Regions from separate parts of the Cupriavidus sp. GW823-FHT07A04 genome, predicted to be linked through region 1. Evidence: predicted binding sites of a transcription regulator. Region 1 holds the regulator's gene; the other holds the start of a gene.
The links. The regulator LexA, encoded in region 1, represses DNA repair genes until DNA is damaged. The targets are predictions, from matches to a motif close to ACTGTATNNNNATACAGT.
Positions count from the first base shown of each region.

Region 2: a site for LexA is predicted at 4,254-4,271, ahead of AC1Q7Q_RS18705 (CppA family protein). Genes of this name have one in related genera too.

Region 1 is NZ_JBXAHA010000006.1:368,982-384,640, forward strand. It holds gene AC1Q7Q_RS13340 (homoserine dehydrogenase) at 1-160, opposite strand, end outside; gene AC1Q7Q_RS13345 (pyridoxal phosphate-dependent aminotransferase) at 215-1,447, opposite strand; gene AC1Q7Q_RS13350 (Mth938-like domain-containing protein) at 1,766-2,146, shown strand; gene AC1Q7Q_RS13355 (peroxiredoxin) at 2,292-2,756, shown strand; gene AC1Q7Q_RS13360 (PhoH family protein) at 3,128-4,849, shown strand; gene AC1Q7Q_RS13365 (hypothetical protein) at 5,059-5,481, shown strand; gene AC1Q7Q_RS13370 (C40 family peptidase) at 5,557-6,234, shown strand; gene AC1Q7Q_RS13375 (inorganic phosphate transporter) at 6,340-7,350, opposite strand; gene AC1Q7Q_RS13380 (DUF47 domain-containing protein) at 7,364-7,990, opposite strand; gene AC1Q7Q_RS13385 (replicative DNA helicase) at 8,202-9,593, opposite strand; gene rplI (50S ribosomal protein L9) at 9,850-10,302, opposite strand; gene rpsR (30S ribosomal protein S18) at 10,334-10,612, opposite strand; gene priB (primosomal replication protein N) at 10,616-10,915, opposite strand; gene rpsF (30S ribosomal protein S6) at 10,990-11,364, opposite strand; gene AC1Q7Q_RS13410 (asparaginase) at 11,466-12,464, opposite strand; gene lexA (transcriptional repressor LexA) at 12,694-13,350, shown strand; gene AC1Q7Q_RS13420 (hypothetical protein) at 13,459-13,629, shown strand; tRNA gene AC1Q7Q_RS13425 (tRNA-His) at 13,735-13,810, shown strand; gene AC1Q7Q_RS13430 (hypothetical protein) at 14,119-14,397, opposite strand; gene AC1Q7Q_RS13435 (class I SAM-dependent methyltransferase) at 14,400-15,068, opposite strand; gene AC1Q7Q_RS13440 (DUF808 domain-containing protein) at 15,427-15,659, shown strand, end outside.
Region 2 is NZ_JBXAHA010000010.1:119,498-135,156, forward strand. It holds gene AC1Q7Q_RS18685 (LysE family translocator) at 1-334, opposite strand, end outside; gene AC1Q7Q_RS18690 (NAD(P)H-dependent flavin oxidoreductase) at 447-1,565, opposite strand; gene AC1Q7Q_RS18695 (YbfB/YjiJ family MFS transporter) at 1,660-2,841, opposite strand; gene AC1Q7Q_RS18700 (LysR substrate-binding domain-containing protein) at 2,834-3,718, opposite strand; gene AC1Q7Q_RS18705 (CppA family protein) at 3,888-4,217, opposite strand; gene AC1Q7Q_RS18710 (hypothetical protein) at 4,330-4,584, opposite strand; gene AC1Q7Q_RS18715 (helix-turn-helix domain-containing protein) at 4,769-4,996, opposite strand; gene AC1Q7Q_RS18720 (hypothetical protein) at 5,029-5,607, opposite strand; gene AC1Q7Q_RS18725 (porin family protein) at 5,632-6,312, shown strand; gene AC1Q7Q_RS18730 (DUF4156 domain-containing protein) at 6,380-6,757, shown strand; gene ppk1 (polyphosphate kinase 1) at 6,773-8,935, opposite strand; gene AC1Q7Q_RS18740 (DsbA family oxidoreductase) at 9,224-9,865, shown strand; gene AC1Q7Q_RS18745 (hypothetical protein) at 10,087-10,272, shown strand; gene AC1Q7Q_RS18750 (AraC family transcriptional regulator) at 10,464-11,504, opposite strand; partial or broken gene AC1Q7Q_RS18755 (quinone oxidoreductase) at 11,868-11,966, shown strand; gene AC1Q7Q_RS18760 (TauD/TfdA dioxygenase family protein) at 11,979-12,821, shown strand; gene AC1Q7Q_RS18765 (beta-keto acid cleavage family enzyme) at 12,875-13,933, shown strand; gene AC1Q7Q_RS18770 (Bug family tripartite tricarboxylate transporter substrate binding protein) at 14,190-15,182, shown strand; gene AC1Q7Q_RS18775 (DsbA family oxidoreductase) at 15,220-15,659, shown strand, end outside.

The sequences.
Region 1 (15,659 bases):
TCAGCTCGCGGGCGCGCTCGGTGTTGAGGTCGGCCACCATGGCAATCTCGATGCCGCGCCCGGCGCGGCGGCGGATTTCTTCCTGGTTACGTTGCAGCACATTGAACGTGCCGCTACCGACGGTACCGATGCCAAGCAGGCCTACTTTGATGGGATTCATGGACGATCTGACTCTGAGTTGCTGAAAAATGGATTGCGCCGCAAGCGTGCCGGTTCAGGCCGCGCGGCCGTGGCGTTTGCGGTAGGTCTCGAGGAAGCGCCCGACGCGGCTGATGGCCTCGCGCAGGTCTTCCTCGTGGGGCAGGAACACGATACGGAAATGGTCGGGCTTGCCCCAGTTGAAGCCAGTGCCCTGCACCAGCAGCACCTTGGACTCCTGCAGCAGCTCATAAATGAACTCCTGGTCGTCCTGGATCGGGTACATCGACAGGTCGAGCTTGGGGAACAGGTACAGCGCGGCCTTGGGCTTGACGCAGGTGACACCCGGGATCTGCGTGATCAGCTCATGGGCAAGATCGCGCTGGCGGCGCAGGCGCCCGCCTTCGCCCACCAGGTCGTTGATGCTCTGGTAGCCTCCCAGCGCGGTCTGGATGGCCCACTGGGCCGGCACATTGGCGCACAGGCGCATCGAGGACAGCATGTTCAGCCCCTCGATATAGTCCAGCGCGGGCCGCTTGTCGCCCGACACCACCATCCAGCCGGCGCGGTAGCCGCACGAGCGGTAGTTCTTGGACAGGCCGTTGAAGGTCACGGTCAGCACATCGGTCGACAACGCGGCGATGGACGTGTGGCTATGGCCGTCGTACAGCACTTTGTCGTAGATCTCGTCAGCAAAGATGATCAGGCCGTGTTCGCGCGCGATCGTCACGATGGACTTGAGCAACTCGTCCGAATACAACGCACCGGTGGGGTTGTTCGGGTTGATGACGACGATGGCCTTGGTATTCGGCGTGATCTTGGCGCGGATATCGTCCAGGTCGGGCATCCACTCATTGGCCTCGTCGCACACATAGTGCACCGGGGTGCCGCCCGACAGGCTCACCGCCGCGGTCCACAGCGGGTAGTCCGGCGCCGGGACCAGCACTTCGTCGCCGCTGTTGAGCAGCGCATTCATGGACATCACGATCAACTCGGAGGCACCGTTGCCAACGTAGATGTCGTCCAGCCCCACACCCTCGATATTCTTCTGCTGCGTGTAGTGCATGATCGCCTTGCGCGCGGCGAAGATGCCCTTGGAGTCCGAGTAGCCAGCCGAATTGGGCAGGTTGCGCATCATGTCCTGCTGGATCTCTTCCGGCGCATCGAAGCCGAAGACGGCCAGGTTGCCGATGTTCAGCTTGATGATCTTGTGGCCTTCCTCTTCCATCTGCTTGGCCTTCTCCAGCACCGGGCCGCGGATGTCATAGCAAACATTGTTGAGCTTGTTGGATTTCTGGATCGGTTTCACGGCGATGTTGGCAGGAGGCAAGCGCCGCCGGGTAGCGGCGGCTATCTAGGGAATCTGGGTGGAAATGGAGCGGCCCGGGTAGCCTGTGCGCTGCGTTGCAACGCAAAACGTGGCAGGCAGGGAGGCAAAAGCTATAATTTATCGGATTATGACAGACTTCGGCAGGGATTCTTGCATTGCAGCGTACGCCGCCGGTACCACGGGGCCGCGGCAAAGCCGCCCGGCCCGCCTGCCTCAAAATGCTCTCAACCCGCCCTGCGCTGCCCCGGCCGAGTCGCCGCGCGCGCCGCGAAGGGCAGCGCCAGATAAGGTTCGCCCTTGAAACTCCACGCTGACCAGCCCAATGCCCTCAATACGGTAACGTCGTACGGCCCGGGCTATATCGAAATCAATATGGTGCGCCACACCCAATCCGTGCTGGTCATGCCCGAAGGCGAGATCCGGCCCTGGCCGGTGCAACGCTTCGAAGACCTGGAACCCGCGCACTTCGAGGGCCTGCTGGCGCACTCGCCCGAGGTGGTGCTGCTGGGCACCGGCAGCCGCCTGCGCTTCCCGCATCCCCGGCTGACCGCCTCACTGGCGCGCCTGCATGTCGGGGTGGACGCCATGGATCTGCAGGCCGCCTGCCGCACATACAACATCCTGATGGCTGAAGGCCGCAAAGTGGCGGCCATCCTGCTGCTGGAGGAACCTGCCTGAGCCCGCCCGGCGGCCCGGGAGGCCGGTTCTCGCAAGTTAGGCACACGCCACGCTTGAAGTTAGCCGCCCTGCCCCCATCTGCCGCCACCATGGTGACCGCACTCACGCAGCCACCCCCTTCCTGTCCCTCCCAGGAGCCATAAGAATGACAACAGCCAGTCTCAGCCAGCCCGTACCCGATTTCAGCGCGCCCGCCACCGGCGGCACGTTCAGCCTTGCCGCCCAGCGTGGCAAAACCGTCGTCCTGTATTTCTATCCCAAGGACAACACCCCGGGCTGCACCACCGAAGCCATGAACTTCCGCGACCAGCATGACGACTTCGTCAAGGCAGGCACGGTGGTCTTCGGCATCTCGCGCGACAGCCTGAAGTCACACGAGAACTTCAAGGCCAAGCTGGAACTGCCCTTCGAGTTGATCTCCGATGGCGATGAAGCCGTGTGCCATCTGTTCGATGTCATCAAGATGAAGAAAATGTATGGCAAGGAAGTGCGCGGCATCGAGCGCAGCACCTTCATCATCGACGGCAAGGGCATCCTGCGCCATGCGCTGCGCGGCATCAAGGTGCCCAACCACGTCGACGAGGTGCTGGAAATCGTGCGCGGACTCTGATCCGGGGCTTGATCCACGGCGATTCGGCCCGGCGCTTTAATGCGGCGCAGCAACACCTTCAAAAGTCCTCTCGGCAAGCGATTGCAAAAGAGAAAACCTTCGGATACATTGACCTTTAATGAGTTCAAGATCCGGATGCCACGCTGCTTCATCGTCCCGGCCCAGGCGCACCCTGCCACAGGCCGGTAGCGGACCTGCCGTGTCTCCGGTCCGAAAAAAAGCCGCCAAACCTGCTACCCAGGTTGGCGGCTTTTTTGTTTGTGTGTTTTGTACGCACAGGACACGATCCCCAAGTACGCGGCGCCATGCGGCCGCGCCGGTGTCCTGCGCCGTTTTCCAGCCGTCTTCTCCCCCTGAAAGGAAAGCCTAGCATGCCGCTGCCGACCATGCCCGCCAAGCCTGCCCAATTGCTTGACCCGAGCGAATTCGCCCCGGTGACCAAGCTGACTAAGGCCAAATCAGCGTCGCAGGGTAAGAAACCTGTGCCGGCGCTGGAGCGTGTGGCCTTGCTGGAAACCGGAACTAGCAAAGCGGAAAATGCGCCGGCCGTGGTGGCCAGCGCCAGCGGTTCGACGCGAGCGCGCACCAAGGATGCGCCGCCGTCCGCGCTGAAGTCCGTGCCGTCGCTGGCCGCCGTGCCCAAGGCTCCCGCCAAGGCCCCCGGCACGACCAACCGTCGCATGCAAAAACACACCGGCCCCAGCAAGCTGTTCGTGTTGGACACCAATGTGTTGATGCACGACCCGTCCTCTCTGTTCCGCTTCGAAGAGCACGACGTCTATCTGCCGATGATGACGCTCGAGGAGCTGGACAACCACAAGAAGGGCATGAGCGAAGTCGCGCGCAACGCCCGCACCGTCAGCCGCACCCTCGATGCGCTGGTGGGCGGCACCGACGGCGTGCTCGACGACGGCTTGCCGCTCGCCAAGCTGGGCAACCGCGACGCGCAGGGCAAGCTGTTCCTGCAAACCAAGCTCAATGAGATCAAGCTGCCCGACGGCCTGCCGCAGGGCAAGGCGGACAACCAGATCCTGGGCGTGGTCAGCGCCCTGCAGCAGCAGTTCCCGGAGCGCCAGGTGGTGCTGGTGTCGAAAGACATCAACATGCGCATCAAGGCGCGCGCGCTCGGCCTGCCCGCCGAGGATTACTTCAACGACCAGGTCCTCGAGGACAAGGACCTGCTGTACTCGGGCGTGATGCTGCTGCCCAACGACTTCTGGGCCAAGCATGGCAAGGGGGTGGAAAGCTGGCAGGACCCGAAGTCCGGCGCGATGTTCTATCGCCTGACAGGCCCGCTGGTGCCTTCTTTCCTGGTCAACCAGTTTGTCTTCCTGGAACCCAGCGACGGTAGCCTGCCGCTGTACGCCCAGGTCAAGGAGATCAACGGCAAGACCGCGCTGCTGCAAACGCTCAAGGACTACACGCACCACAAGAACAATGTGTGGAGCGTGACCGCCCGCAACCGCGAGCAGAACTTCGCGCTCAACCTTCTGATGCATCCTGAGATCGACTTCGTCACCCTGCTGGGCCAGGCCGGTACCGGCAAGACCCTGCTGGCGCTTGCCGCGGGCCTGGAGCAGGTGCTCGACCAGAAGCTCTACAACGAGATCATCGTCACCCGCGCCACCGTGCCGGTCGGCGAGGATATCGGCTTCCTGCCGGGCACCGAGGAAGAAAAGATGCAGCCCTGGATGGGCGCCTTCGACGACAACCTGGAAGTGCTGCAAAAGAGCGACGACAGCGCCGGCGAGTGGGGTCGCGCGGCCACCCAGGAACTGATCCGCTCGCGTATCAAGGTCAAGAGCATGAACTTCATGCGCGGACGTACTTTCGTCAACAAGTTCGTCATCATCGACGAGGCCCAGAACCTGACGCCCAAGCAGATGAAGACGCTGGTAACGCGTGCCGGCCCCGGCACCAAGATCATCTGCCTGGGCAACATCGCGCAGATCGACACGCCTTACCTGACCGAAGGATCGTCCGGCCTTACCTACGTGGTCGACCGGTTCAAGGGCTGGAGCCACAGTGGCCATGTGACGCTGGCGCGCGGTGAACGCTCGCGCCTGGCCGACCATGCCGCGGATGTCCTCTAAGGGGCGGGGGCGCATCATCGCTGAAGACTAAGCTTTCGCAACCTCTGGCACCATCGGATGCCTTGTAGGACCACGACCGGCAGATTTGCCTGCCGGCGTGGCCTAGCATCAAAGCATCCGGAGCGCCCGCCATTTCGGCATCTCGCGTGCCGGCGCTTGGCGGGCGCTTTTTTTGCCCCTCCCGGCTTGTTGGATCGATGGAGACATTGATGGACAACCACCTGCACCACACACCGCTGCGGCTCGCGCTGGCCAGCAGCGTCGCAATTGCCGCGGCCGCGTTGCTTGCGGGTCCCGCGCTCGCCGCTGACGAAATGGTAATCCGCACCATGGGACCCGTCAGCTACGTCTGCGGCGGCATTGCCGCGGACGAACAACAGCAACTGGCCGCGCAGCAAAAGAACTTCAACATGGGCCTGCTGTTCACCCAGGGGGAGCGCGGCGAATTCCTCGCCGACGTGGCCGTCAAGATGACGCGCGAAGGCCACGAAGTGGCCAGCTTTACCGCTTCCGGGCCCAAGTGCCTGATCAAGGCCCCGCAAGGCAGCTACAATATCGAAGCGACTTATAAGGGACAGGCCAAGTCGGTCAACGTGAGTACGGGCACCTACAACGCGCAATTGCGCTGGTAAGGCGCCAGGGGAGGCACCCTCGCCGCGCTGCACCCCTCACGCCACGGCTCCTGGCCCGGGATCGGACCAAGAAGGATGCCTCTGCGCCAGATAGCCCCTGCCGGAAGACGTGTGCCCAGCCTGGCCCACGCCTTCCACACTGCCCGCCTGCCCCTGCTTTGCGCGGCGGCATTGCTGCTCGCCGCCTGCGCTTCGACGCCGCCTGGGCGCTATAGCGCCCAGCCGCGGCCGGCAGGCACCCCCATGGTGGATCCCAGCGCCGGGCTGGAAGAAGTCTCCATCCAGGCGATGTCGCTGGTTGGCACGCCCTATCGCTACGGCGGCAATACGCCTGACTCGGGCTTCGACTGCAGCGGCCTGGTCCGCTATGTGGTGCTGCGCGCCGCCAACGTCAACCTGCCACGCACCACCGAAGCCATGGGCGACCGCGGCGTCTCGCTGGAGCGCAGCCAGGTGGCCTCGGGCGACCTGGTTTTCTTCAATACCACCGGCCGGGCCAATTCGCATGTCGGCATCTATGTCGGGCAGAATCGCTTTGTCCACGCCCCCTCCACCGGCGGCACGGTACGGCTCGAGGACATGACCAAGTCGTACTGGGCCTCCCGGTACAACGGCGCGCGGCGGGTTGCATCGGGAATCAACCAGGCGCCGGCATCGGTCGCGCCCCCGGCCGCACCAGCAGCACCGCCGCCTTCCGTTGCGCCCCCGGCCCCCGTGGATGACGATCCGATTGCCGCGTTCGCCAATCGATAGCCATCGCAATAGCCATCGGCTCCGGCATTCCCGACAAACAAAAAGCCAGGCATAGCGCCTGGCTTTTTGTTTGCTTGTCGAGCGAGAATCCGATGACCCGGAGGCTTAGAGGATCTGCCGGCCAATCCACCATGCGATGGCGGCCATGAAGGCGGATGCGGGAATCGTCAGCACCCAGGCCCAGACGATATTGCCGGCCACGCCCCAGCGCACCGCCGACATCTTCTGCACCGAGCCCACGCCGACAATGGCGCCGGTGATGGTATGGGTGGTCGACACCGGCACGCCCAGCGCCGAAGCAATGAACAGCGTGATCGCGCCGCCCGTCTCCGCGCAAAAGCCGCCTACCGGCTTGAGCTTGGTGATCTTCTGGCCCATGGTGCGCACGATGCGCCAGCCGCCAAACATGGTGCCCATGCCGATCGCCACGTAGCAGGAAACGATGACCCAGATCGGCGGCTCCGCACCGCCCTGCGCCACGTGGCCGCTGGCGATCAGCAACATCCAGATGATGCCGATGGTCTTCTGCGCGTCATTGCCGCCATGGCCCAGGCTGTACAGCGATGCCGAGACCAGCTGCAGCCTGCGGAACCAGCGATCGACCCGCGACGGCGGCGTACGGAAGAATGTCCAGGCCACGATCACCATCATCAACGAGCCGAGCAGGAAGCCCAGCAACGGCGAAATGACGATAAAAGCCACGGTCTTGAGAAGACCGCCGCCCACCAGTGCGCTGGTGCCGCTCTTGGCCACCGCAGCCCCAACCAAGCCACCGATCAGCGCGTGCGAGGACGACGAGGGAATGCCGTAGTACCAGGTGATCAGGTTCCAGGCAATGGCACCCATCAGGGCTCCGAAGATCACGTAGTGATCGACGATGTTGACGTCGATCGTGCCAGTGCCGACGGTTGCCGCCACCTTCAGGTGGAAGATGAAAATCGCCACCACATTGCACATGGCCGCCATGGCCACCGCGTGGTGCGGCTTGAGCACGCCCGTCGACACCACCGTGGCAATCGAGTTGGCGGCATCGTGAAAGCCGTTCATGAAATCGAACAGCAGGGCGAGAGCCACCAGCAGGCCAATGACCCACAGGCTCATTTGTATTGTTTGCATGCCGATTTGTGCCTCAGGCGTTTTCCAGGACGATGCCTTCGAGAATGTTGGCGACGTCCTCGCACTTGTCGGTAATGGTTTCGAGCTGTTCGTAGATCGCCTTCAGCTTGATCAGGCGCTTGACGTCCGTTTCGTCGCGGAACAGCTTGGACATGGCGGCGCGCATCACGCGATCAGCCTCGGACTCGAGCTGGTCGATCTGCTGCGCGGTCTTCAGGATGGCGCCGGCATTGCTCATGTCCTCGAGCAGGCCGACCGCGATCTTGACCTGGTCGCAACACTGCACGCAGATGGAGGCCAGCTTGCGCGCCTCATCGGTCAGGCTGGTCACGTCGTACAGCGAGATGGTTTCAGCCACGTCTTCCATCAGGTCGAGGATGTCGTCCATGGTGGTGATGAGCTTGTGGATCTCATCGCGGTCCAGCGGCGTGATGAAGGTCTTGTGCAGCAGGTCGATCGTGTCGTGCGTGATGCGGTCGGCTTTCTTTTCCGTGGCCTGCACGCGGCGAGCGTGGGCCTCGGCATTGGGCAGGTCGTTGACCAGCACTTCCAGCTCGCGGGCGGCGGTCACCGCGCAATCGGCATGCTGGTTGAAGTATTCGAAGAACTTGCCCTCAGTGGGCATGAATCGGCCGAACATGGAATGTTCCTTGTCGAAGCGCGGGGGCGCCGCGGGTAGTTACTGAATCAGGCGGATACGCATTAAACGACAGCCGCCCGAGGGCGGCTGTCATCAAAACGCAATATTTTACAGGTTTGTGCGGCGATGCCGGGGGACTTTGACACGCGGCAGGCACGATCGACTGTGGCCACCGAGCCACGATGCCCGGCAAGCCGCGCCAAGACTGGCTTCAGTTGTCGTTGTCGAAGAAGGCGGGGCCACCGCTGAAGTTGTCGAACTTGGTGAACTGGCCCAGGAACGTCAGCCGCACGGTGCCAATCGGGCCATTACGCTGCTTGCCGATGATGATCTCGGACGTGCCCTTGTCCTGCGAATCGGGGTTGTAGACCTCGTCGCGGTAAATAAACAGGATCACGTCGGCATCCTGCTCGATAGCGCCGGATTCACGCAAGTCGGACATCACCGGGCGCTTGTTCGGGCGCTGTTCCAGGCTTCGGTTCAGCTGCGACAGTGCAATCACCGGGCAGTTGAGTTCCTTGGCCAGGCCCTTGAGCGAGCGCGAGATTTCCGAGATTTCGGTGGCGCGGTTTTCCCCGCCGCCCGAGCCCGACATCAGCTGCAGGTAATCGATGACAATCAGTCCGAGCTGGCCGCACTGGCGCGCCAGCCGGCGCGAACGGGCGCGCAACTCCATCGAGCTCAGTGCCGGCGTTTCGTCGATGAACAATTGCGCATCGTTCATGCGCTGGATGGCGTGCGTGAGCCGCGGCCAGTCTTCGTCAAGCAGGCGGCCGGTACGCAGGCGGTGCTGGTCAAGCCGGCCGACCGAGCCCAGCATACGCATGGCCAGCTGCGTGCCCGCCATTTCCATGGAGAACACGGCCACCGGCAGGCCCTGCTCCACCGCCACGTGCTCGCCGATATTCAGCGAGAAAGCGGTCTTACCCATGGAGGGGCGCCCCGCCACGATGATCAGGTCGCCGGCCTGCATGCCACTGGTCATGCGGTCCAGGTCGATAAAACCGGTAGGCACGCCGGTGACGTCGGTGCTCGAGTCACGGTGGTACAGCTCGTCGATGCGCTCGACCACCTGGGTCAGCAGTGGCTGGATTTCCTGGAACCCCTTCTGCCCGCGCGAGCCTTCCTCGGCGATGGCGAACACCTTGGATTCCGCCTCGTCGAGCAGCTCCCGCACCTCGCGCCCTTTGGGGGCGAAAGCCGCGGTAGCGATATCGTCGGCCACCGTCACCAGCTTGCGCAGCACCGAGCGCTCGCGCACGATCTCCGCATAGCGGCGGATATTGGCCGCGCTAGGCGTGTTCTGCGCCAGGGAATTCAGATAGGCCAGGCCGCCCACCTCTTCCGCCTTGCCAGCGCCTTGCAGCGACTCGTAGACGGTGATGACGTCGGCCGGCTTGGTAGCGGCGATCAACCGGGAGATGCTCTGGAAGATCATCCGGTGATCGAAGCGATAGAAATCGGCTTCGTTCAGGAAGTCGGCGATACGGTCCCAGGCGGCATTGTCCAGCAGCAGGCCACCCAGCACCGATTGCTCGGCCTCGATGGAATGCGGCGGTACCTTGAGATTGTCTAGTTGGGGGTCTGCGACAGGCGCGTTCATAGGGGGGGATTATAACGGTCGACGCCAGCGAGCCGGCGGAGAATTCGCAGCCGGCTGTTGGGGCATCCTGCCGTGTGACGGCGGGACAACCGGCCCCGCCCCGTAGCAGTCGGGCAATCAGGCAAGCAAGGGGCGCGGCCAAACAAAAAGGCAGGAGCGCGATGCTCCTGCCTTTTTGTTTGGTCAAGCAAGCGGCGCTGGCATCCGGCTCCCACCAGCCCGAAGGACAAGTGGAAACCGGCAGCAAGGCCGATGCTTAGGCGTGTTCGCCCAGGACGGAAACCGTCACGTCGACCAGCACGTCGGTGTGCAGCGAGACGCTGACCGGGTGGTCGCCAACAACCTTCAGCGGACCATTGGGCAGGCGCACTTGCGCCTTCTCGACCTTGAAGCCTTGGCCAGCCAGGGCTTCAGCGATGTCGGCGTTGGTCACCGAACCGAACAGGCGGCCGTCCACACCCGACTTCTGGGTGATCTGCACGGTCAGGCCATTCAGCTTTTCGCCTTCAGCTTGCGAAGCTGCCAGCTTTTCAGCGGCTGCCTTTTCCAGTTCGGCGCGCTTGACTTCGAACTCGCTGATAGCGGTCTGGGTAGCGCGGCGGGCCTTCTTGTTCGGGATCAGGAAGTTACGGGCGTAGCCGTCCTTCACGCGAACGATGTCACCCAGGTTGCCCAGGTTGATGACTTTTTCAAGCAGAATAATTTGCATCGTGTTTTCTCCTTAACGGACCTAGGGCCGATCAGTTCTTGTGCAGGTCGGTGTAGGGCATCAGCGCGAGGAAACGCGCGCGCTTGATGGCCGTGTCGAGCTGACGCTGATAGTGCGCCTTGGTGCCGGTCAGGCGGGCCGGCGTGATCTTGCCGTTGTCGCCGATGAAATCCTTCAGGGTGTCCAGATCCTTGTAGTCGATCTGTTCCACGCCAGCCACGGTGAAGCGGCAGAAGCGCTTGCGCTTGAACAGCGGGTTTTGCTGTTGGAAGCGCTTCTTGTTCTTGTTGTCACGTTTGACGAATGCCATGATTCAATCCTTTTCGAATGCTTTACATCCAGTGATGTGAAAGACGAGAGCCTTGCTGTTGCGGTGCCTGCGGGCCAGGAATCCTTCGCAGTCGAGCATCGCGCCGAGCGGAGTACGCTCAAGCCGCTGGCCGATCTGACCAATTCCCATGGCGGCGATGGCGAACTCCACCTGCCTGGGCGTTTGCGCCTCGACCGTCTCGCCCGCGTACTGCAAGATGCAGTTGACCACGGGGACCCCGGCCGGGGTGTAACGCAAGGCATCGCGTTCCGCGAGCGTTGCGCAGAGCCTTAACTGGTTCAACGCACTCTCCCGCACCGATGCCCGCACTTGCCGCCGCGGCGATCAACGCCGGCGGCAACCACAACAGTCCGCACTTAGGCGGCCTGGACTTCGCTGGTCTGTTGCGCGGCCTTGCGAGCTTCTTCGCGCTGCACTTCCTTCATCATCGGGGACGGTGCGGTTTCAGCCTTCTTGGTCTGAACGATGAGGTGGCGCAGCACTGCATCGTTGAACTTGAACGCGTGTTCGAGTTCAGCCAGGGTTTCCTTGCCGCATTCGATGTTCAGGCAAACGTAGTGAGCCTTGGCCAGCTTCTGGATCATGTAGGCCATCTGACGGCGACCCCAGTCTTCCACGCGGTGGATCTGGCCTTCCTGGGACGTGACCAGCGTCTTGTAACGCTCGATCATGGCCGGGACTTGTTCGCTCTGGTCCGGATGGACGATAAATACGATTTCGTAATGACGCATTGACGCTCCTTTTGGATAAGCTGCCCGAGCGCCATGTCCGGTGCAGCAAGGTTGAATAGCCTTAAAGTATAGCGTGCTTTTACCATCCGGAGCAAGCCGCCTCAGTTTTCGGTGAATAGCGCCTGCAGCGCCGCCGGATCCTTTGCCAGTCCTGGCTCCGCAGCCAGAGCCAGCGCCAGGAGCACACGCGCCTTATAAGGATTGAGGTCGCCGGCCGAAACAAAAACGCCCGACGCCGGCCGGGGAGGCGCTGGAATCGCCACATGCCCCGCCCCTGTGCGCGAACTGCGCACCACTGCCACGCCGGCGCCGGCAGCATCGGTTAGCGCCTCCACCAGCGACTGGTGAACCGACCCGTTGCCAGCGGCCGCCACGACCAGGCCCGACACGCCCGCCTGCGCCAAGGCATCCACCACGATCCGCCCCGGCTCCGCATAGCTAGCCACGATCTCGACCTGCGGCCATGCGCAAGGGACCGGCCAGGCCTTGGCCGGCAAGCGACTGGGGGTACGCACAAAGCGCACGAGGTTGTCCTGAACAAAACCAATCGGCCCGGATACCGGCGACACAAACGCATTCACCGCCGATGTGTGCGCCTTCATCACGTCGCGCCCCGCGTGAATCTCCTGATTGATCACCAGCAGCACGCCCTTTGCCGTCGCGCCAGCATCCGCCGCTACGCGCACCGCATCCAGCAGGTTCAACGGGCCATCCGCCGACAACGAGGTCGACGGTCGCATCGCGGCCGTCAGCACAACTGGCACCCCACCCACGCAGGCCAGGTGCAGCAGCATGGCCGTCTCCTCCAGGGTATCGGTGCCGTGCGTAATGACGATGCCCGACACATCGGGCTGCGCAGACCAGAACGCCACGCGCTCCACCAGCCTGGACCAGAGCGCGAACGACATGTCCTTGCTATCTACCTGCGCAACCTGCTCGGCTTCGATCCGCGCCACCGTGCCCAGCGCCGGCACCGCATCGAGCAGCGCCGTCACCGGCACCGTCGCCGCCTGGTACTTCGCGCTGCTGGCTGGGTTGGAAGAAGAACCGGCAATGGTGCCGCCGGTAGCGAGCACGACGACACGAGGCAGGAGAGACATGGCGGAAATGAGCTCGGGAGCCCCAGAAAAGTTGAACAGTGCGCAACGCAAGACGCTTCAGGTGCCGCGGATTGTAACCCTCCGCCCACTCGCCACGGCACGCGCCAAGACCCGCGGGACGCACCTGTCAATGCGCAAACTCCCAAAAATTCCGCTTGCACTTCACTCGATACTGTATAAAATCACAGCATACTGTTTAAACATACAGTGCCTTCAAACACCGGCGACCATGGCGACCCTGACACCGCGACAGCAGCAGATTTTCGACTTGATCCGCAGCAGCCTCCAGCACACGGGCTTTCCGCCCACGCGCGCAGAGATCGCCGCCAAGTTCGGCTTCTCCTCACCCAATGCAGCCGAGGAACATTTACGTGCCCTGGCCCGCAAAGGCGTGATCGAGCTCACCCCCGGCGCCTCCCGCGGCATTCGCCTCAAGGTCTCCCGTAGCGACTCCGAGCTACCCGACCAGTTCTCCCTGCCTATGGCTGGCGTCATGCAGCTAACCCTGCCATTGGTCGGGCGCGTCGCAGCCGGCAGCCCGATCCTTGCCGCCGAACACATCGACCGCCAATACCAGGTCGACGCATCGGTGTTCGACGTGCAGCCCGACTACCTCCTCCGGGTGCGTGGTCTCAGCATGCGCGACGCCGGCATCCTCGATGGCGACCTGCTCGCCGTCAAGCGCGCCAGCGAAGCCGCCAACGGCAAGATCGTCGTCGCCCGCCTGGGCGACGACGTCACCGTCAAACGCCTCAACCGCCGCGGCGACACCATCGAGCTGATCGCCGAGAACCCCGACTTCCCCAGCATCATCGTGCAAGCCGGCCGCGAAGAGTTCTCACTAGAAGGCATCGCTGTCGGCCTCATCCGCCCCGGCGCCTTCTGACGAGTGCGGCTGAGGCGGGCGATCCCCGTACAAGCCGACACCCGATTGTGCCAACGCACCCGCGTAGCGGGTACCGCTAACTGTTGTTGCAAGTCACCAGGTGTAGCCATGCTGCCAGCCAACCGCCTCTCCGCCCGTCGCCCCGTCAAGCCCGTGCCCTTTCGCCAATCAAAAGGCGTGCGCATCTACCAGGGCGCGCAACGACGCACCATGGTTGGCAGCATGGCCGCTATCTGCCGAATGCTCGAGCTGGAGGAATCCTCCAAGCTGGCCGGTTAAACAGGTGGCACTAAAAAAAATTTGTGCAGAGTACTAGCCATCCGGCTTTTGGCATTGTATGATCTTGTTCTTCGTCGTTCGGCACCAAGCAGAACGACATCGACGGTGGCTGTAGCTCAGTTGGTAGAGTCCAGGATTGTGATTCCTGTCGTCGTGGGTTCGAGTCCCATCAGCCACCCCAGAATTCTTATTAGTATCAACGGCTTACGCTTTACCTAGTCGTTTCACGATACGAACTTTCCCACGGAAAGCGAAATTTTCCCACGGCGCCCTTGGCGCCGTTTTCGTTTTCTGCACTCGCGCGCGCCAAGATCCCTTCTTCCCCCTCTTGCTGTGGCCCACAGCGGTGGATTATTGCTGCCCACGCGCGAGAGTGGCCTCTACCCCTCCAGCTGGGCTTTGGTGCCGGACTGCCAGCCTTGGGGGCAGGCACTGAGCCAGTTCATCGACGAGGGCCCGCGAGTTCGGGGGGCGCGCCCGACGGCTCAATTAATCGGCAAGAGGAAAGCCGAAGACATCCCGCTCCAGGTCTTGCTCGAATGCCACCGTCCATGGGGCCCCAGCTCCGCCAGGATAGCGCCGAGCCTCGCCGCCGGCTACACGGGCGACGATGACCTCCCGCAAGATACGATTCGGCCCGCCGCTCAACGGAGTGCCTTCCTCCGCAGCCACATCGAAGTCCTCTCGTACAAATCCATGCAGTGCGCAAGCCGACTCGAAACCCTCGCGCTCATCCACTGGCAGTTCGTGGAATAACTTTTGAACCATGGCTATCTCCCAAAGCCTCGCCCGGATCCGGGCATGAGCATTTCGGACATCCCGGGACCGCTCGGCCATGCCATCTGCAAGGCAATCACGCTCCAGGAAATCGAGTCCCGGCCCTGCGTATCCTTACGCTGCCCGCAGTAGCTTTCGGTCAGGCCAACCGCTCGGCCAAGCGCCAGCGTCTCATCGGCAGAAACGTCGAACATCCTTCGACCTCGGGGAATAGGTCCGTGGCGGAGCGACATGATGATCGTGGCGCCCGGCGCTAGCAGCTCCGCGATCGAGTTCATCGCAATGGGTCGTTCGGTGGCATCCAGATGCATCCATACGGCAGTCAGCAGTATCAGCTCAAAATGCTCTCGCCTGGATCGCATCGCCGACAGGTGTGGCAGTGAATCATCCACCCACTCGATCGGCAATGCCGCGTGAATGCGTTGCCCCTCTCGACGCAATTCGCCCGTGGGTTCCACGGCCACAACCCGATGTCCCAAGCGGGCGAGCGCGGCCGCATCGCGGCCTGACCCTGCTCCGATATCCAGAATATTGCTGAGCTCACGTGGAAATAGGTGCAGTACGTCTCGGTGGATATCGTCGAACTGGAGGCTCTCGTACTGCTGCACCAATGCGGCCGCGTTCTCGCCATATCCGGCAGTACTTGCTGCTGCTTTTCTCATTCATGTCCCCTTCTCACTCCCAATGGGGGCGCTTCTGTGCTCATGTTCGGCAAGAGAGGCAGCGTGCCCCCCACCGACGGCGGATAGCAAGCAGGCGTGTAGTTTGGCATATTTCAATTACTCGTTGCTTGACCCCGACGAGACTTCCCGTAGACCGCCCTGCTATCCCGCCGGCGGTCTTTTTTTTGACGGATGCCCCAGGCGGCTCCGATTCACATCCTGAATTGCCAGCCCCCTAGAGGCGCGACGCCGGAATGGCGATGGTTCGCATCGCTTGCGACGCCTGTGGCACAGTATCGCGCTATGCGCCCTCCGTGCGACGGGGTGCTTTCCTTACGTCTACTTGGGAACCTTGGATATGGCCGGCACCAGCCTGCTTCTGCTGATCGACGACATCGCCTCCATCCTCGACGATGTAGCCACCATGAGTAAAGTTGCGGTCAAGAAAACAGCCGGCGTACTAGGCGACGACCTGGCCTTGAATGCGCAGCAGGTCAGCGGCGTGAAGGCAGAGCGCGAATTACCCGTTGTGTGGGCTGTAGCGTTGGGGTCCTTTCGCAACAAGGTGATTCTGGTGCCGGCAGCTCTGGC
Region 2 (15,659 bases), on a different contig from region 1:
GCGTTCCACCGCCTTCTGCTTTGCCGGCCGCCATCGTCAGGGGCGCGCTGGCGCCGCGCCAGATGCGCACGCCCAGATACACCAGGTAGATGCCGCCGCCCACCTTCATCGCCATGTACAGCCAGGGCACTGCCGTCAGCAAGAGCTTGAGCCCGAGCAGCGCAGCCGCCGCAAACACCACGCCGCCCAGCCCCATGCCCAGCGCCATGTAGAGCGCATCGGCGCGGGAGCGGGCAATGGCGGCGCGGGCCACCATGACAAAGCTCGGGCCGGGGCTGACCGCGCCGAGCGCCAGCGTGCCGCCAATGGCCAATGTGGATGTGAGTGCGTCCATGGGATTGTCTCGTCAGGAAGGAGGGGATCCGCTGCGGGCCAGCATGAGGCCGTTGCGCGTGGCGAAATGGTAGCAGCAAGACGCACGCGCCGCCGGCTTCGGCAGGCCCCGCTCAGTTCGCCCCGAATCCCGCCCCGCTCAGTGCCGCAATCGTCTGCGCCAGCTCCTCGCGCAGTGTCGCCACGAGTTGCGCTGCCGGCAGGGCGCGCGCCAGCGGCGCGGCTTGCCCGGCCCATTGCGCGGCGTAGTCCGCGTTGCCGCGCGCCTTGGCCGCCGCATGCAGGGCCTTGCCGGCGTCGTAGGTGATGGGGTAATCGGGGATCGCCGGGCGGTCCGCTGCCTCGCCCAGTTCCGTCAGCCGGTTGACGAAGCCGCGCGCGGCCCGGCCGGAAATGGAGCGGGTCAGCGTGGTGCTGGCAGGCCGGTCCGCCAGCAGGGCGGCGCGGTAGGGCGCGTCGGCCACGGTCTCCGGGCAGGCCACGAAGGCGGTGCCGAGCTGCGCGGCCTGCGCGCCCAGCGCCAGGGCCGCCGCAATGCCGGCGCCGTCCATGATGCCGCCGGTGGCGATCACGGGCAGGGCGGTATGGCGGACCAGCAGCCGTACCAGCGCCAGGGTGCCGAGGCCTTCGTCATGCCCTTCGGGCTTGAACGTGCCGCGGTGGCCGCCGGCTTCCACGCCTTGGGCAACGATGGCATCGACGCCGGCAGCGGCGATCTGCCGCGCTTCGTCCAGGCTGGTGGCCGTGGCCATCAGGAAGATGCCGGCGGCGTGCAGCGCGTCGATCCAGGCCTGCGCCGGCAAGCCGAAATGGAAGCTCACTACCGCGGGCCGCTCCTCCAGCAGCATCGCGAACATGGCGTCGTCGGCGACAAAGCTGGTGTAGATCTCGCGCAGGCTGGCGGGCGGCGTGGCGCCGAATTCGGCGAAGCTCGGCGCCAGGTAGGCCAGCCATTGCGCCTCGCGCGCGGGGTTGGCGACGGCGGGCGCATGGCAGAACAGGTTGATGTTGAAGGGCTTGTCCGTCAGCGCACGGGTTTCGCGGATGGTCTTGCGGGCGCCCTCGGCGTCCATGGCGCCGACGCCGAGCGAGCCCAGGCCGCCGGCATTCGACACTGCCGCGGCAAGCGCCGGTGTGCTGACGCCTGCCATTGGTGCCTGGATGATCGGGGTGGCAAGGCCGAGCCGGGAGAGCAGCGTGCGTGGTTGCGTGGCGTGGATGGGGTCGGTCATGACGGGCTCCTCGTTTCTTCGGTAATGGGTGGATTTTGTGGGGGTGGATTCTGTGGGGTGGGTTCCGTGCCGCGCGCCGGGCATGCGCTGGCCTTCACAGGAAGCAGAAGACGGCAGATGCCAGCAGCGCGGCAGCGGCGGCGGCAAGCGGCCCGCTGAAGCTATGGCTGTGCGCCATCAGCGCATCGGATACCAGCGGGCCGGCGATCTGGCCTACGCCATAGGCGGCGGTCATGATGGCAAGCAGGTTGAATGTCACGCGGTGGGCCACGCGTTTCGCGGCGGGCATGGCGATGGTCACGGTGCCAACGAAGGTGCCGCCCACCAGCAGCGCGCTAGCCAGGTAGGCCACGGCCGAGTGGCTGAGCGCGGGCAGGATCACGCCCACTGCCTGCACCAGCAGGTTGAGCGCGAGCGCACGCCGCGTGCCAAGGCGCTCGTGCAGCGCATGCCAGAGAAAACACGAAGGTGCCGCGCCAAGCCCGAACGCGGCCCAGATATGGATCGGGTCGATGTGGCCGAGCGCGTCGCGCACAAAGAGCGGCAGGTAAGTTGCCGTGACAATGTAGCCGAACCCCGCCAGCCCGTAGCTGGCCACCAGCGGCCACGGACCAGGGCCGTTGGCATTGGCCTCGTCCGTGGCACTGGCACTGGTAGCGGCATGCGGCTGAGGTGCCGGCACGCGGCCCGCAAGATAAGGCCATGCGAGCAAGCTCAGCACGGCGGCGCCACCGCCGATGGCCAGCCACAGCAAAGGACTGTGCCAACCGGCCAGGTTGCCGGCGGCAATGAGCTCGGCGGACAGCAGGATGCCGGCACCGACGCCCGAGAACAACAGCGGCGCGCCATGCGGATGCCCTACCACCTGGAACAGCCACACGGACGCGCAGATCAGCGCGATGGCGCTGAGCACGCCCGCCAGGAAGCGCACGCCGATAAAGAACCAGGGCGCGGCCGGCACGGCCAGCGCCAGCAGGCACAGGGCCGTGCCGAAGAGCGCGATGCGGCAAAAGCGCGGCGCAACGCGCTGCGGCATGCGGCTGACCGCGAGGGCGCCCACGAGATAGCCTGCATAGTTGGCGGATGCGGTCAGCGAGCCGGCACTGACGCTCAGCAGGCCGTCGCGCACCATCAGCGGATACATGCCGGTAAATGCAAAGCGCCCGAAGCCCATGCCCACCGCCAGCACCAGCGCGGCGGCCAGTGAGGGCATCCATGGCGCCATGGTCTTGCCGAAGGATTGCGGCGCGGCTGTGACGGTCCGGATCCTAGCCATGCTGCAGCTCCTGGAGAAACGCCGCGTATGCCGACGTGGCAAAACCCGAACGGCGCACCAGCAAGGTGTGCGCGACTCGCACGGGCACGGTTTGCAGGCTTGCGGCATCGGGGTGCAGCGCCAGCAGCGACCTCGGCAGGATGGCCACGGCCGAGCCCGCCGTCACGCAGGCGAGGATCGCGTGGTAAGACGCCAGTTCCAGCACGTTCAGCGCCAGCCGTGGGCCTTCGCCGCTGGCGAGCCAGTCCTCGGCACACAGGCGGTACGTGCAGCCGCGCGAGAACGTGGCCAGGCTGCGCAGCTTGATGTCCTGCGGCGTGCGCACTGGCGGATGGCTGTGCGGCAGCACCAGCAGCAGTTCTTCAGAGAACAGGAACGTGCCTTCCAGGCCGGGGCCGAGTACGTCCATGTCTAGCGTGTCCGGCGCGCCCTCGGAGGGATGGGCCACCACGGCGCAGTCGATGCGATGCGCCAGCAGTGCGTCGATCAAGGCTTGCGTGGTGCCGGTCTGGATCTCGATCCGCACGTCCGGCCATTTGCCGTGATAGCGCGCCAGCGGGCGGGGCAGCCGGCTGGCGGCCGAGCTTTCCATGCTGCCCACGCGCAGCGTGCCCGAGGGCGCATCGCTGCGCATGGATTGGCGGGCCTCTTCGGCCAGCGCCAGCAGCCGCTCGGTATAGCCCAGGAAGCGCTGTCCTTGCGGCGTCAGGGTCATGCGCTTGCTGTCGCGCAGGAACAGGGCGACGCCGAGCTCCTCTTCGAGCTGCTTGACGCGCGTGGTGACATTCGACTGCACGCGGTCCAGGGTCTTGGCCGCCCGCGTGATGCTTTCTTCAAGCGCAACGGCTCGGAAAATCTCAAGTTCGGCCAGGTCCACGGCAATCCTTTGATTGAAATAGGTTCTTAAAAAGAGAACAAATTTCAATTAACTATCATAGATAGGGAATGATAAGTCAAGAAAGCCATGATGGCAGCGGGGTGAGGCGAAGCGGGAAGCATATTCCGGCGAGCAATGCCCCGGCCCTCCGTGTACCCAAGGCGCGGGACTAATGCGGATCCTGGTATTGCGAGGGTTGGGGTTGCGCGGGTTGCTGCTGCGAATGCCGTTGCGCCGGTGCTGGCCGCGCCAGGAGCGCACGGATCGACGCAAGGTAGCGGTCGCCAACCTCCCGGCTGGCCCGGTTCGACTGGGCGCGCAGGGTGCGGCGGGCCGGTGGCGTGATGTTCAGGCTGCGGCAGATCGTTGACAGGTAGGGCTTGCGGTCTCCCGCCAGTCGCTGTGCCGCGGCTTGTACCGCCGCGTCGCCTACGCGTTCGCGCAACCAGGCCAGGACCTGCCTGTCGTATTCGTTCTGTACCCGGACCAAGTGTTCCATGATCGGCTCCCGTAGATACTGTTCATCCATACAGTTACTGTGAATATATACAGTAATCTGGTTTTTTCAAGGATGAATGCCGAGGACCAGATACGGGCCACCGTCCAGGGGGCTACAGGACCATGCAGGCGGCAGCGCTGGCGCCGGCGCGTTGCGCCAGGCAGGCGGGCCCGGCGGGCGGCATTTCCAGGTGGCAGCGCTGGCTCACAGGCAGGTTATCTTCCGGGGGCTTGCCGGCTGGGGGCGCGTCATGCCGCGGCGGGTGGTTGTCGCGCAGGGCCGGATGGTGCTTTTCCACCCAGCGCGCCGCTCTCCAGAGCGCGAAGATGCAGGCAACCGCATAACTGCAGTAGATGAGGATCAGCATAAGCACCTTGCTTCGCGCCCGCTTGGGGGCGAGTAGTTCAAGAAAGTGCGAGTATGCGCAAGATCACTCTCGATGCGGTATCACTCGATTGGGGGGAGCCCGGTGGTTGCGCGGGCCGTAAGGCCAGGCGGGTGGCCGATCTGGCGGAAATGCCGCAGTGGGAAGAGAGACAATTGTTTGCAGTTCAGGCCTGATCTTCGCCTGGCGTATCGGCGCGGTACTCAAGCAGGTCGCCCGGTTGGCATTTCAGCGCCTCGCAGATTTTCTCCAGCGTATCGAAACGGATGCCCTTGACCTTGCCGGATTTCAGCAAGGAGAGATTGGGCTCGGTGATGCCGATGTACTGGGCGAGCTCGCGCGATTTCATCTTGCGCTCAGCAAGCAGGACGTCAAGCCGGACGAGGATAGTCATAGGGTCAGGGTGCCTCAAACGCAAACGCAAACTCAAACAAAGCTCTCATTCTCCAGCGCGACGCGCGCGGCCTCGACCATCGCCCAGGCGATGGCCAGCAGCAAGCCGCCCAGCAAGCCCAGCATCACGTCGCCGAAGGTGATGATCACCACCATGTAGGGGCCGTTGGCAACCGTGCTGGCCAGGGTCATGGCCAGCAGTGTCTTGGTGAGCGGAACCACCAAGCTGAACGCCGTCACCACCAGCGCCACGCGGCGCAGGCGCACGCCCGTCTCCAGGGTAAGGACCGCGCCGCCCGCCAGGGCCGCGAATAGCCTGTGCGCTTGCATCAGTCCACTGACCAGCAAAGCCGTGGCCACGCTCGTGATGGCCAACCCGAGCAGCCGGTACGGCATCGACACCAGCAACTGCCCGCCTGGCGCAGGCCCGGCCAGGAACGCGCGCAGGTTCCGGTCCAGCTCCGCATCGGGGAGCAAGAACCAGAAGGCGAACAGGGCCGCCGTCACCACGACGGCGCAGCACAGTGTCAGCCACTGCATGCGGCGCGCGATGACGCTAACGCGCGTTAGCGCGCCATCAGCGGGCAAGGGAAGGGAAAGGGGGGTCGGCATGCCGGTCTCCTGAAGGGATTGCGCATGGCAAAAAATTACTGTAAAACAGCAATGTATTATCGTTTTACAGTAATTTATATTCGTCGGAGATTAAATTATATGCGTTTTATAGCCTTCCCTGGCCGCCTCTTTCCCATCGCGCCTGCTGCCATGTTGGTGCTTTTGTCGGTTGTGCCTGCGCATGCCGCAGCCGAGGAACTTGCCGCCAACTATTGGTACGTCGGCGGCGACCTCAATATTGCCCGCGACAAAGTCAGTGCGAGCACGCCCGGCTGGGCGGGCGGATCGTCCAACAACGTTGGACTTGGCTTGCGGGGCGGCTATCAGTTTTCGCCCTATGTGTCGGTCGAAGGCTCGCTAGCCAGCCTTGGCCGTGTCGTGGCCAAAAATGGCAACGCCAACGACAAATTCGACGTGAACGCCTTGTCCGTCAACGTAGTGGGCCACCTGCCCCTGACCGAGCGTTTTTCGCTGCTGGGCATTGCCGGGGTCAACTATATGCATGGCCGGCGCTCGGGCGATCTCGAATCGAGCAACAAGTCGCAGGGGCTCATCAGCCTGGGGGTGGGCGCGTCCTATGCGGTCACGCAGAACTGGCGCTTGCGGATGCAGTACATGAATTACGGCAAGCTCAGTTGGAAGGGCAACGATGCTTCGGTCAAGAGCCAGGCCGTATCACTTGGCGTGGACTACCTGTTCCGCTGAGGCAGGCGCACGGGCCCGCGGCGCTACCAATACTTCAACACTTCAACACTTCAATACTTCAATGGCTATGACCATCAGGACAATCGCAGGCGTTGCATGGACCGCCGCAAGCTGCGCGCTGGCCGGCTGTGCGCCAACGCAGCTTTCCAGCCCGGCCGCATCGGCGGTCAGGATCACCCACAACGAGCCTGCCGCGGGATGCACCTATCTTGGCGACGTGACCGGCAGCCAGGGCGATTTTGTGCGGGGCGCCATCACGGCCAATGCGGATCTGGAAACCGGTGCTCGCAACGACATCAAGAACAAGGCGGCGGCAATGGGCGGCAATCTGGTGTACCTGCTCACCCAGCGCGCAGGGCAGACCGGCGGCAAGGATCGCCTGGAGCAAACCAATGTGACCCTGTCGGGCAACGTGTATCGCTGCGCGTCCCCAGGCGCGCGCTAGCGCGCCGAACAGGGATCAGGCCAGCTTCTGCTTGAGGATGTCCTGCGCGGATACCGGCTGGCGGCCCCGCTTGCGCCGGTAGTTGCCGTCCGCGTCCATTTCCCAGGTGTCGCGGTTGTCCTTCAGGTAGACCTTCAGCCCCTCATCGATCACGCGATCCTTGAGGGCTTTGTCCAGCACGGGGAAGCACACCTCGATGCGCCGGAAGAAGTCGCGGTCCATCCAGTCGGCGCTCGATAGCCGCACGTCTTCGGCCTTGTCGTTGTAGAAGTAGAAGATCCGCGCATGCTCCAGGAACTGGCCAAGCACGGAGCGCACCCGGATATTCTCGGACAGGCCCGCAATGCCAGGGCGCAATGCGCAGGCCCCGCGCACGATCAGCTCGATCCGCGCGCCATCGCAGGATGCCTGGTACAGGGCCTGGATAAGCTTGGGCTCCAGCAAGGCGTTCATCTTGGCGATGATCAATCCCTTGCGGCCAGCCTTAGCGTGCTTGCCTTCGCGGCGGATGGCATCGAGCAGCGCCGCGTGCATGGTGAACGGCGATTGCCAGAAGTGCGCCAGCGTGCCGGGGTGGCCGAGTCCGGTCAGCTGTGAGAACACGTTGGCCACATCGTCGACGAGCGCTTCCTTGCAGGTAAACAGGCCGAAGTCCGTGAAGCTCCTGGCCGTCTGCGAGTGATAGTTGCCGGTGCCGATATGGGCGTAGCGCCTGAGCTTTTTCCCTTCGCGCCGCACCACCAAGGCCATCTTGGCGTGGGCCTTGTAGCCAACCACGCCGTATACCACGTGCGCGCCCGCTTCTTCAAGCTGGGCTGCCCAGTTGATATTGGCCTGCTCATCGAAGCGGGCGAGCAACTCCACCACCACGCTGACTTCCTTGCCTCTGCGCGCGGCGCCGATCAGCGCCTCCAGCAGGGCCGAGTCGTTGCCGGCGCGGTACACCGTCTGCTTGATGGCCATCACCTCCGGATCTTCCGCGGCCTGGCGGATGAAATCCACCACGGGCGAAAACGACTGGTACGGATGGTGCAGCAGGATATCGCCGTCGCGGATGGCGCGGAACATGTCGGGCTGGTCCTGCAGCGCCTTGGGCAGGCCGGGGCGGCACGGCGGGTACTTCAGGTCATCGCGGTCCACGCTGTCAGGAACTGGCAGCAAGCGCACCAGGTTGACCGGGCCATTCACCGAAAACACCTCGGCATCTTCCAGGCCGAACTGGTTTTGCAGGAAGCGGGTCATCTCCTCGGAGCAGTTGTCCGCGACCTCGAGTCGCACCGCATCGCCAAAATGCCGCTGCGGCAGCTCGCCCTGCAGCGCATCGCGCAGGTTCTTGATTTCTTCCTCGTCGACGAACAGTTCGCTGTTGCGGGTGACGCGGAACTGATAGCAGCCGCGCACGCGCATGCCGGGAAACAGCTCGCAGACGTGGGCATGCAGGATAGACGACAGGAACACGAAGCCGTGTTCGCAGCCGGAAATCTCCTTGGGCAGCAGGATCACGCGGGGCAGGGCCCGGGGCGCCTGCACGATGGCTGCGTTCGCCTCCCGGCCAAAGGCATCCTTGCCTTCGAGCTCCACGGCGAAGTTCAGGCTCTTGTTGAGCACACGTGGAAACGGGTGCGCCGGGTCCAGGCCGATGGGGGTGAGCACCGGCATCAGCTCGCGGAAGAAATAGCTGCGGATCCACTCGCCTTGTTCCTGCGTCCAGTGCGGACGGCGCAGGAAGCGGATTCCCTCTCGGTCCAGTTCCGGAACCAGCACTTCGTTGAACAGGCGGTACTGTTCCGCGACCAGCTTGTGCGTGCGGGCGCTGACAAGCGCGTAGATCTGCCGCACGTCCAGTCCATCCGGGCCGGTGGTCGCCGGCGCCTGCAGCTTGATCTTCTCCTTCAGGCCGGCAACGCGGATCTCGAAGAACTCGTCCAGGTTGCTGCTGAAGATGCAGAGGAAGCGCAATCGCTCCAACAACGGAATGTCGTGGTTCTCGGCCTGGGCAAGCACGCGCCGGTGGAACTCCAGCTGGCTGGCCTCACGGTTCAGGAAGAGCTGCCGTGCGTTGGCGCCGAGGTTTGTGCTGGCACTGGCGAGGAAGTCCGACGGGGCGCCGTGAACGTCACTCGGTGCCAGGGGGAGGGAAGGGGCGATCTCAAGTGGAGCTGCCGAGCCTTCTTCCATGATTCGCTTCAATCCTTCTCTGGGAATGGATCATCGTGCACCGATGACCTGTTGGAAAGATAGTACCGCGCGCCGCGCCGCTTGAGGAGTGGGCGCGGTGCACGTTTCCCGATCTGAGGCAGGGCCGTGTGGCTGGCGGGCCACGGACAGATGCCGGGGAGGGGCGTCCGGTCGTGGCTGCCTTGCGGGAAAACCCTGCTGTGAGTGAGGCACTGCCCCCGGCCCTGCAGTCAATGGGAATTGCAGCTACCCTGTCGCGCAGTGATGGACTGACACCGAGAAAACACAATGCAAAAGACGCTGAAAATCGATTTTGTCTCCGACGTCGCGTGCCCGTGGTGCGCCGTAGGCCTGAGTTCGCTGCAGCAGGCGCTGGCGCGGCTTGGCGATGCCGTTTCGGCAGACATCACGCTTCGCCCATTTGAACTCAATCCGGACATGGGGCCAGGAGGCGAGTCGATCCAGGATTACATGGCACGCAAGTATGGCCGCACCGAGGAGGAAATCGTGCAGAGCCAGGCCATGATCCGCCAGCGTGGCGCCGACGTCGGATTTGAGTTTGGCTCTCGGACCCGCGTATACAACACGTTCGACGCGCATCGGCTATTGCATTGGGCAAACCTGGAAGGGCGCCAACTGCCGTTGAAGATGGCGCTGTTCCGTGCGTATTTCACGGAGTCCAAGGATTCCAGCAATCATGAGGTCCTCGTCGAGGCCGCGGCTGCAGCCGGCCTGGACGCCGACAAGGCACGCAAGGTGCTATCGGGCGACGCGTATGCGGCGGAAGTCCGTGAGATGGAGAAGCACTATCAGGACATGGGCATCCGTTCCGTGCCTTCGATCATCTTCAATGACCAATACCTGGTGAGCGGCGGGCAGCCGGTGGAGGCGTTCGAGAATGCCATTCGGGAGGTGCTGGCAAAAGGCTGAAGGGGCGCATGACTATCCTGGCGCCTGCGCTAAGCACCGCAGCCATGGACGCCCCGCGCACGGGGTATCGGCGCGTCGCGCGGGCTGAGGAGATCGAGGCTTGCTTCCTGCAAAGCGTTGCCTTTCTGCATACGTACTATCACCTAATGCTGCGTTGCGTCATTTCCTTTGCTATGATTAGGGAAAACCCGATAAGGGTTATCCCTGAAAGGAAGAAAGCCATGGACACGCAAAGCGACATCAAGATGACCGACCAAATGGAACGCGATCTGATCGAGCGCGAACTTGGTCCCCGCAGCCCCAGTCTGGTGGCAGACGCGAAGCGCGCCATCTTCGCCGTCCAGCATATGCTGAGCCGCCTGCAGAACCAGGCGCGCAAGGCAAAGATCGTCTACGCGAACGGCTGATCGTTCAGGTAGCGGCATCGCATCGCGGGAGGTGTCTCCCGCACAGCAAGACCGGCCTATACGCCGCTCCGCCGGAGCGCAGCGTGGGCCGGTTTTTTTATGGGTGTCTCGCGGGCCGGAACCGCGGCATATTCGCCGCGGGACGTTGCGACCGCGCATTGCATTTGCGGCGCATCCGATAGCTCCGGTGCTCATCCCCCCGTTGGGCGATTGACGTCTTCCTGCGAGACGATTCCCCTTCCCTCCATTACCCAGCGCGTCGGCGGTTTCCCAAACTGCACCCCAAACCACCGCGTGAACGCGCTCACCTCTGAGAATCCAAGCAGATCCGCCGTACGCGATATGGACTGCTGCTGGCTCCGCAGATAGCGCTCGGCCAGTTCGCGCCGCACCTGATTGACCAGGCCCGAGAATGTTTCCCCACGCTGCTCCAATTGGCGCTGCAGAGTCCTCGGGCTGACACCTAGGTTCTGCGCAACCTGTTCCACCGCACTGCGGCCGCGCGGCAGTAGCAGGTGAATTGCCCGTCGTACGTCAGCCGCTAGGGAGTGCTCCTTCGAGGGCGATTGAAGGTCAAGTAATTCCCTGGCGTATCTGGCCAGGCTGGCATCCGCCAGGGGGTTCACGCGATCCAGATCCTGGCTCGACAGGACCAGGCCATCGAATTCGCAGCCAAATTCGACCTGCTGGCCGAACAGGCGACGATGCACCCGCAGGTCTGCAGGGGCCGCATGCGAAAAGTGCACGCAGCGGGGTTTCCATTGGGCGCCAAGTATGGCGCGGATCAGGCAAAGCACCGCGCCTACGGTCAGCTCCATGGCCTGCCGGCCGGGTTGCTGCCTGCCGGTCAGCAACGTCACTCGCAAGACCGCGATATTCGCATGCTCGGTGAACTGCGTCGCGACAGAGTCGCTGAGCAGGTGGCGATAACGCTCGACCTCTGCCAGTGCATCCCGCAGTGTGGGCTGATGCTGCAGCGTCAGGCTGACCGGGCCGAAGTCGGAGAGCCGCCACGATTCGCCCATGAGCAGCCCGAGCGAATGGCAGGCAGTGATCCGCGCGGATGTCTCCAGAACCTCCGCAAGCCGGAATTCGGGGATGCGCAGGTCGGGCGTGTGCAGGCATTCCCGGTCCAGGCCGACATGGGAAACCATCTGCACCGGGTCGATACCCGCGGCGCGAGCGATCCCGGAGTACTTCGTGAGGGAGGCGCTGCGAACCAGGACGGTCATAGGGGGCTCTTTCTGAAGAGGGATAGTCAGGTTGATCGAAGGCCTGCGCAATCTACTGATGAAGCCACCGTCGCCTTGCTGCCAGTGTTGGACATGCATTGCATACGCCGCTGGCGCCGCGTCTGCTTGCAGTGAATCAAGCCGGGAATCGACTGTCATGGATGGTCAACTTCTGGCGTGGCTTGTCAAAGGTCCTGCGCATGCGAGAGCCGACAATCAACCCAGGCTACCGAATGATAGTGGCGGCAGCAATAGACGACAACAGGAGACGGAATTGGCAAAAGCCGCTCGCATGTACGAGGTGGGGGGGCAGAGGTCCTCCGATACCCCAATGGCACTGACCCTGTGCCGCAGCCCAACGGCATCGGGATCCATCAGCGCCATGCGCTGCAGGATGCGGTCCAGGCGCATCGGGACCTGGAGCCGCGCAAGACCACCGGCTCGTCAATCTTTGTAGTGTAAAGGGAGCTTTCCATGCACGTAGAACCTATTACCTGCACCATTGGTGCCGAAATCGGCGGCGTCAACCTGGCCGATGCAGCGCGCGATAGCGCGTTGCTTGCCGAGATCAAGGCGCTGCTGCTCAAGCACAAGGTGCTGTTTCTGCGGGACCAGGATATCAGCCGGGCCGATCACGTGGCCTTCGCACGCCGTTTTGGCGAACTGGAGGACCACCCCGTCGCTGGCAGCGACCCGGATCATCCCGGCCTGGTACAGATCTATCGCAGCGACAAGCGCGAGAACTACGAGAACAGCTACCACACCGACGGCAGCTGGCGCGAAACCCCGCCGATGGGCTGTGTCCTGCGTTGCATCGAATGCCCGCCGGTCGGCGGCGACACCATCTGGGTGAACATGGCCGCGGCCTACGAGAACCTGCCCGAGGAAATCAAGGAGCGCATTGCCGGCCTGCGCGCCAAGCATGGCATCGAACATTCATTCGGGGCGGCGATGAGCCCGGAAAATCGCGCCAAGCTTGCCGGGCAGTACCCCATGGTCGAACATCCCGTGGTGCGCACGCATCCGGAGACCGGCGAGAAGGTGCTCTACGTCTGCGGCTTCTCCACGCATTTCGCAAACTTCCATACGCCAGAGAACGTGCGCTACGGACAGGACAAGACCCCGGGCGCGAGCCATCTGCTGAACTACTTGATCAGCCAGGCGGCGATCCCCGAATACCAGGTGCGATTCCGCTGGCAGCCTAATAGCGTGGCCATTTGGGACAACCGCTGCACCCAGCACTACGCGGTACAGGACTACTGGCCGGCCCCACGCAAGATGGAGCGTGCAGCCATCATCGGAGACAAGCCGTTCTGAGGCGCGCCAGCCGCCGCCAAGCCTTGCCCCACCTTTATCAATGGAGACATGCCGTGAACTACCTCGATGGATCCCTGTTCCCCGAAAACCAGCAGCCGTTGATCATCACTGCGGCGCCCTACGCACCGGGGTGGCTGCCGTCCGATTTCCCGGAAGACATCCCCGTGACGATGGAAGACCAGATCCAGAAGGCCGTGGATTGCTACAACGCCGGCGCGACTGTGCTGCACCTGCATGTGCGCGAGCTTGACGGCAAAGGCTCGAAACGTCTGTCCAAGTTCAACGAGCTGATCGCCGGGGTGCGCAACGCTGTGCCGGAGATGATCATCCAGGTGGGCGGGTCGATCAGCTTCGCACCCGAAAACGAGGGGGCCGCCGCCAAGTGGCTGTCCGACGACACCCGCCACATGCTGGCCGAACTTGATCCCGTTCCGGACCAGGTGACCGTCACGGTGAACACGTCTCAGATGAACGTGACGGAGCATGCGGAACTTGCGGATTTCAAGGGTACCTCGCGTGAGAACCCTGCGATCTTCGACGCGTACAAGGAAATGACGGTTCCCGCCCAGCCCGGCTGGGTCGAAGAGCACATCCGCCGCCTTACCGCAGCCGGCATCCAGAGTGCCTTCCAGTGTTACAACATCAATAGCTTCGAGTCCGTGGAGCGGTTGATTCGACGTGGCGTCTACAAGGGCCCGCTGGTCATGAACTGGGTGGCAATCAGCGGCGGTATGGATGCACCCAGCATCTTTAATTTCGCCAATATTGTTCGTGCCGTCCCGGATGGTGCGGTGCTTACCGTTGAAAGCTCTGTGCGCAACGTGCTTCCTGTCAACATGATGGGCGTTGCCTTGGGCTTGCATGTGCGCTGCGGGACCGAGGACTGCCTCTGGAACCAGTCGCGCACGGCCAAGATGAGCACGGTGAAGCAGATTGAGCAGCTGGTGCGCATCGCTGGCGAATTCGGCCGCAAAGTGGCAACGGCCCAGGAAGCGCGCGAAATCCAGAAGATCGGCGTGTTCTATGACACGGTCGAGGAGACGCTGGCTGCCAATGGTTTCGCGCCGAACCGCAATGGCGGCAATCAAGGCTTCCTGCGCAAGGCCGCCTGACTCAGGCCGGTTGGAACTGACCGGCAGGTGAGGGAGTCCGCGCGCTTGCGCGGCGCGGTGCCAAGGGGCACGCCTGCATATCAAGACAGACAATCTCATTGCGGTTATTTTGTTTATGTCGACAATAAAAAACATGACTGCTATGATCGTGCCGAAGATAGCCTGGGCAGGTAGAGATGGCTCGTCGCGCAGCTGGCCTCGGTGAGGCCGACAGCACTTGGCAGGCTGGATAGCAGTCAAAAAAATGGGGGAGACGATGTCATTACTAAAAAAGCTGCTCGCAGCTGCGTTGTGCGCCGAGACAATCATTGCCTTATGCGCGCCAGGCCTGGTCCAGGCACAGGAAGCCTGGCCGGCGCGCCCGATTCAAATGATCGTGCCGTCGTCTGCCGGATCGGGAACCGATGCGCTGGCGCGGGTCATGGCGCAGCGCCTTTCCGAATCGCTGAAGCAGGCCGTGGTCGTGGAGAACCGGCCGGGTGGCAGCGGGGTGATCGGGACCAACGCCGTCCTCAAGGCGGCGCCGGATGGCTACACGATTCTCTACACAACGGCGTCCAACATGGTGGTTGCGCCGGCAGTCATCAAGTCCATTTCCCAGGAGGCACGAAAGAGCCTCATGCCGATCGCACAGACAGCGGTGGGTGGGGTGTTGCTGCTGGTGAGCCCGGATCTGCCGGTCTACGACTTGCCTGGGCTTATCGAGTTCGTGAAGGCGAATCCGGATAAGTACAGCTATGGCAGCTGGGGCACCGGCTCGTCCGCGCACTTGACGATGGAGTGGTTGAAGAAGCAGACCGGCATGAAGACCGAACACGTTGCATATCGGACCTCCAGTCAACTGCTTACCGAGCTCTCCTCGGGTGTGCTAAAGATCGGCTGGACCGATCCCAGCGTGGCGGTTCCGTTCCTGCGTTCGGGGAAGGTGCGCGGCATTGCCATTGTGGGCAACGTGCGGTCTCCCCAGCTTGCCAACGTCAAGACGATGGGTGAACAGGGCTACAAGTTTGGCACGGTGGGATGGTTCGGCATGTTCGCGCCGGCGGGAACTAGTCCGGTGATCGTGAAGCGGCTGGCGGATGAGGTCAACAAGGTACAGGCGTTGCCGGAGATCGCGGCCCTGATGAAGAGGCAGAACTTCGAGCCGCCGCCGGTAAAGTCCTCCGCGCAGTTGGGCGAAATTATCCGGGACGATCTGCAAGTCTGGACGAAAATCGCCAACGACGCAGGGATCAAGCTTGAAGAATAGGATACGGCTCCCGCCCGGGGGGCTAAGGAATGATTGCGTGAATTGCTCTGAACGCTCGGGTGCGGTCCCTGCCTCTACATCGTCGCAAACTCTGCGCGTTGACTTCTACCTTGACCTGATATGCCCCTGGTGCTGGATCGGGTTGCGTAATCTGCGTTCAGCATGGGCAAGCTTTCGACAGCAGCATCCCGGATTGGCGCTGGAGACGATATGGCATGCCAATGCTCTGCTGCCGCAGATTCCTGCGCAAGGCATTCCGTACCAGGCATTCTATGAGGCACGGCTCGGCGGCCAACGGGCTGTGGCGATGCGCCGCGCACAGATCTGCGCTGTGGCTGAATCGGTCGACTTATCATTGAACTTCGAGAGCATTGAGACCTTTCCGAATTCGGCGCTGGCATGTGCCTTGGTCAATGCGGCCCAGTCCAATTTGGTGCCGCAGGCCATGTACCAGTTGGTAGAGTCCATCTATCGCGC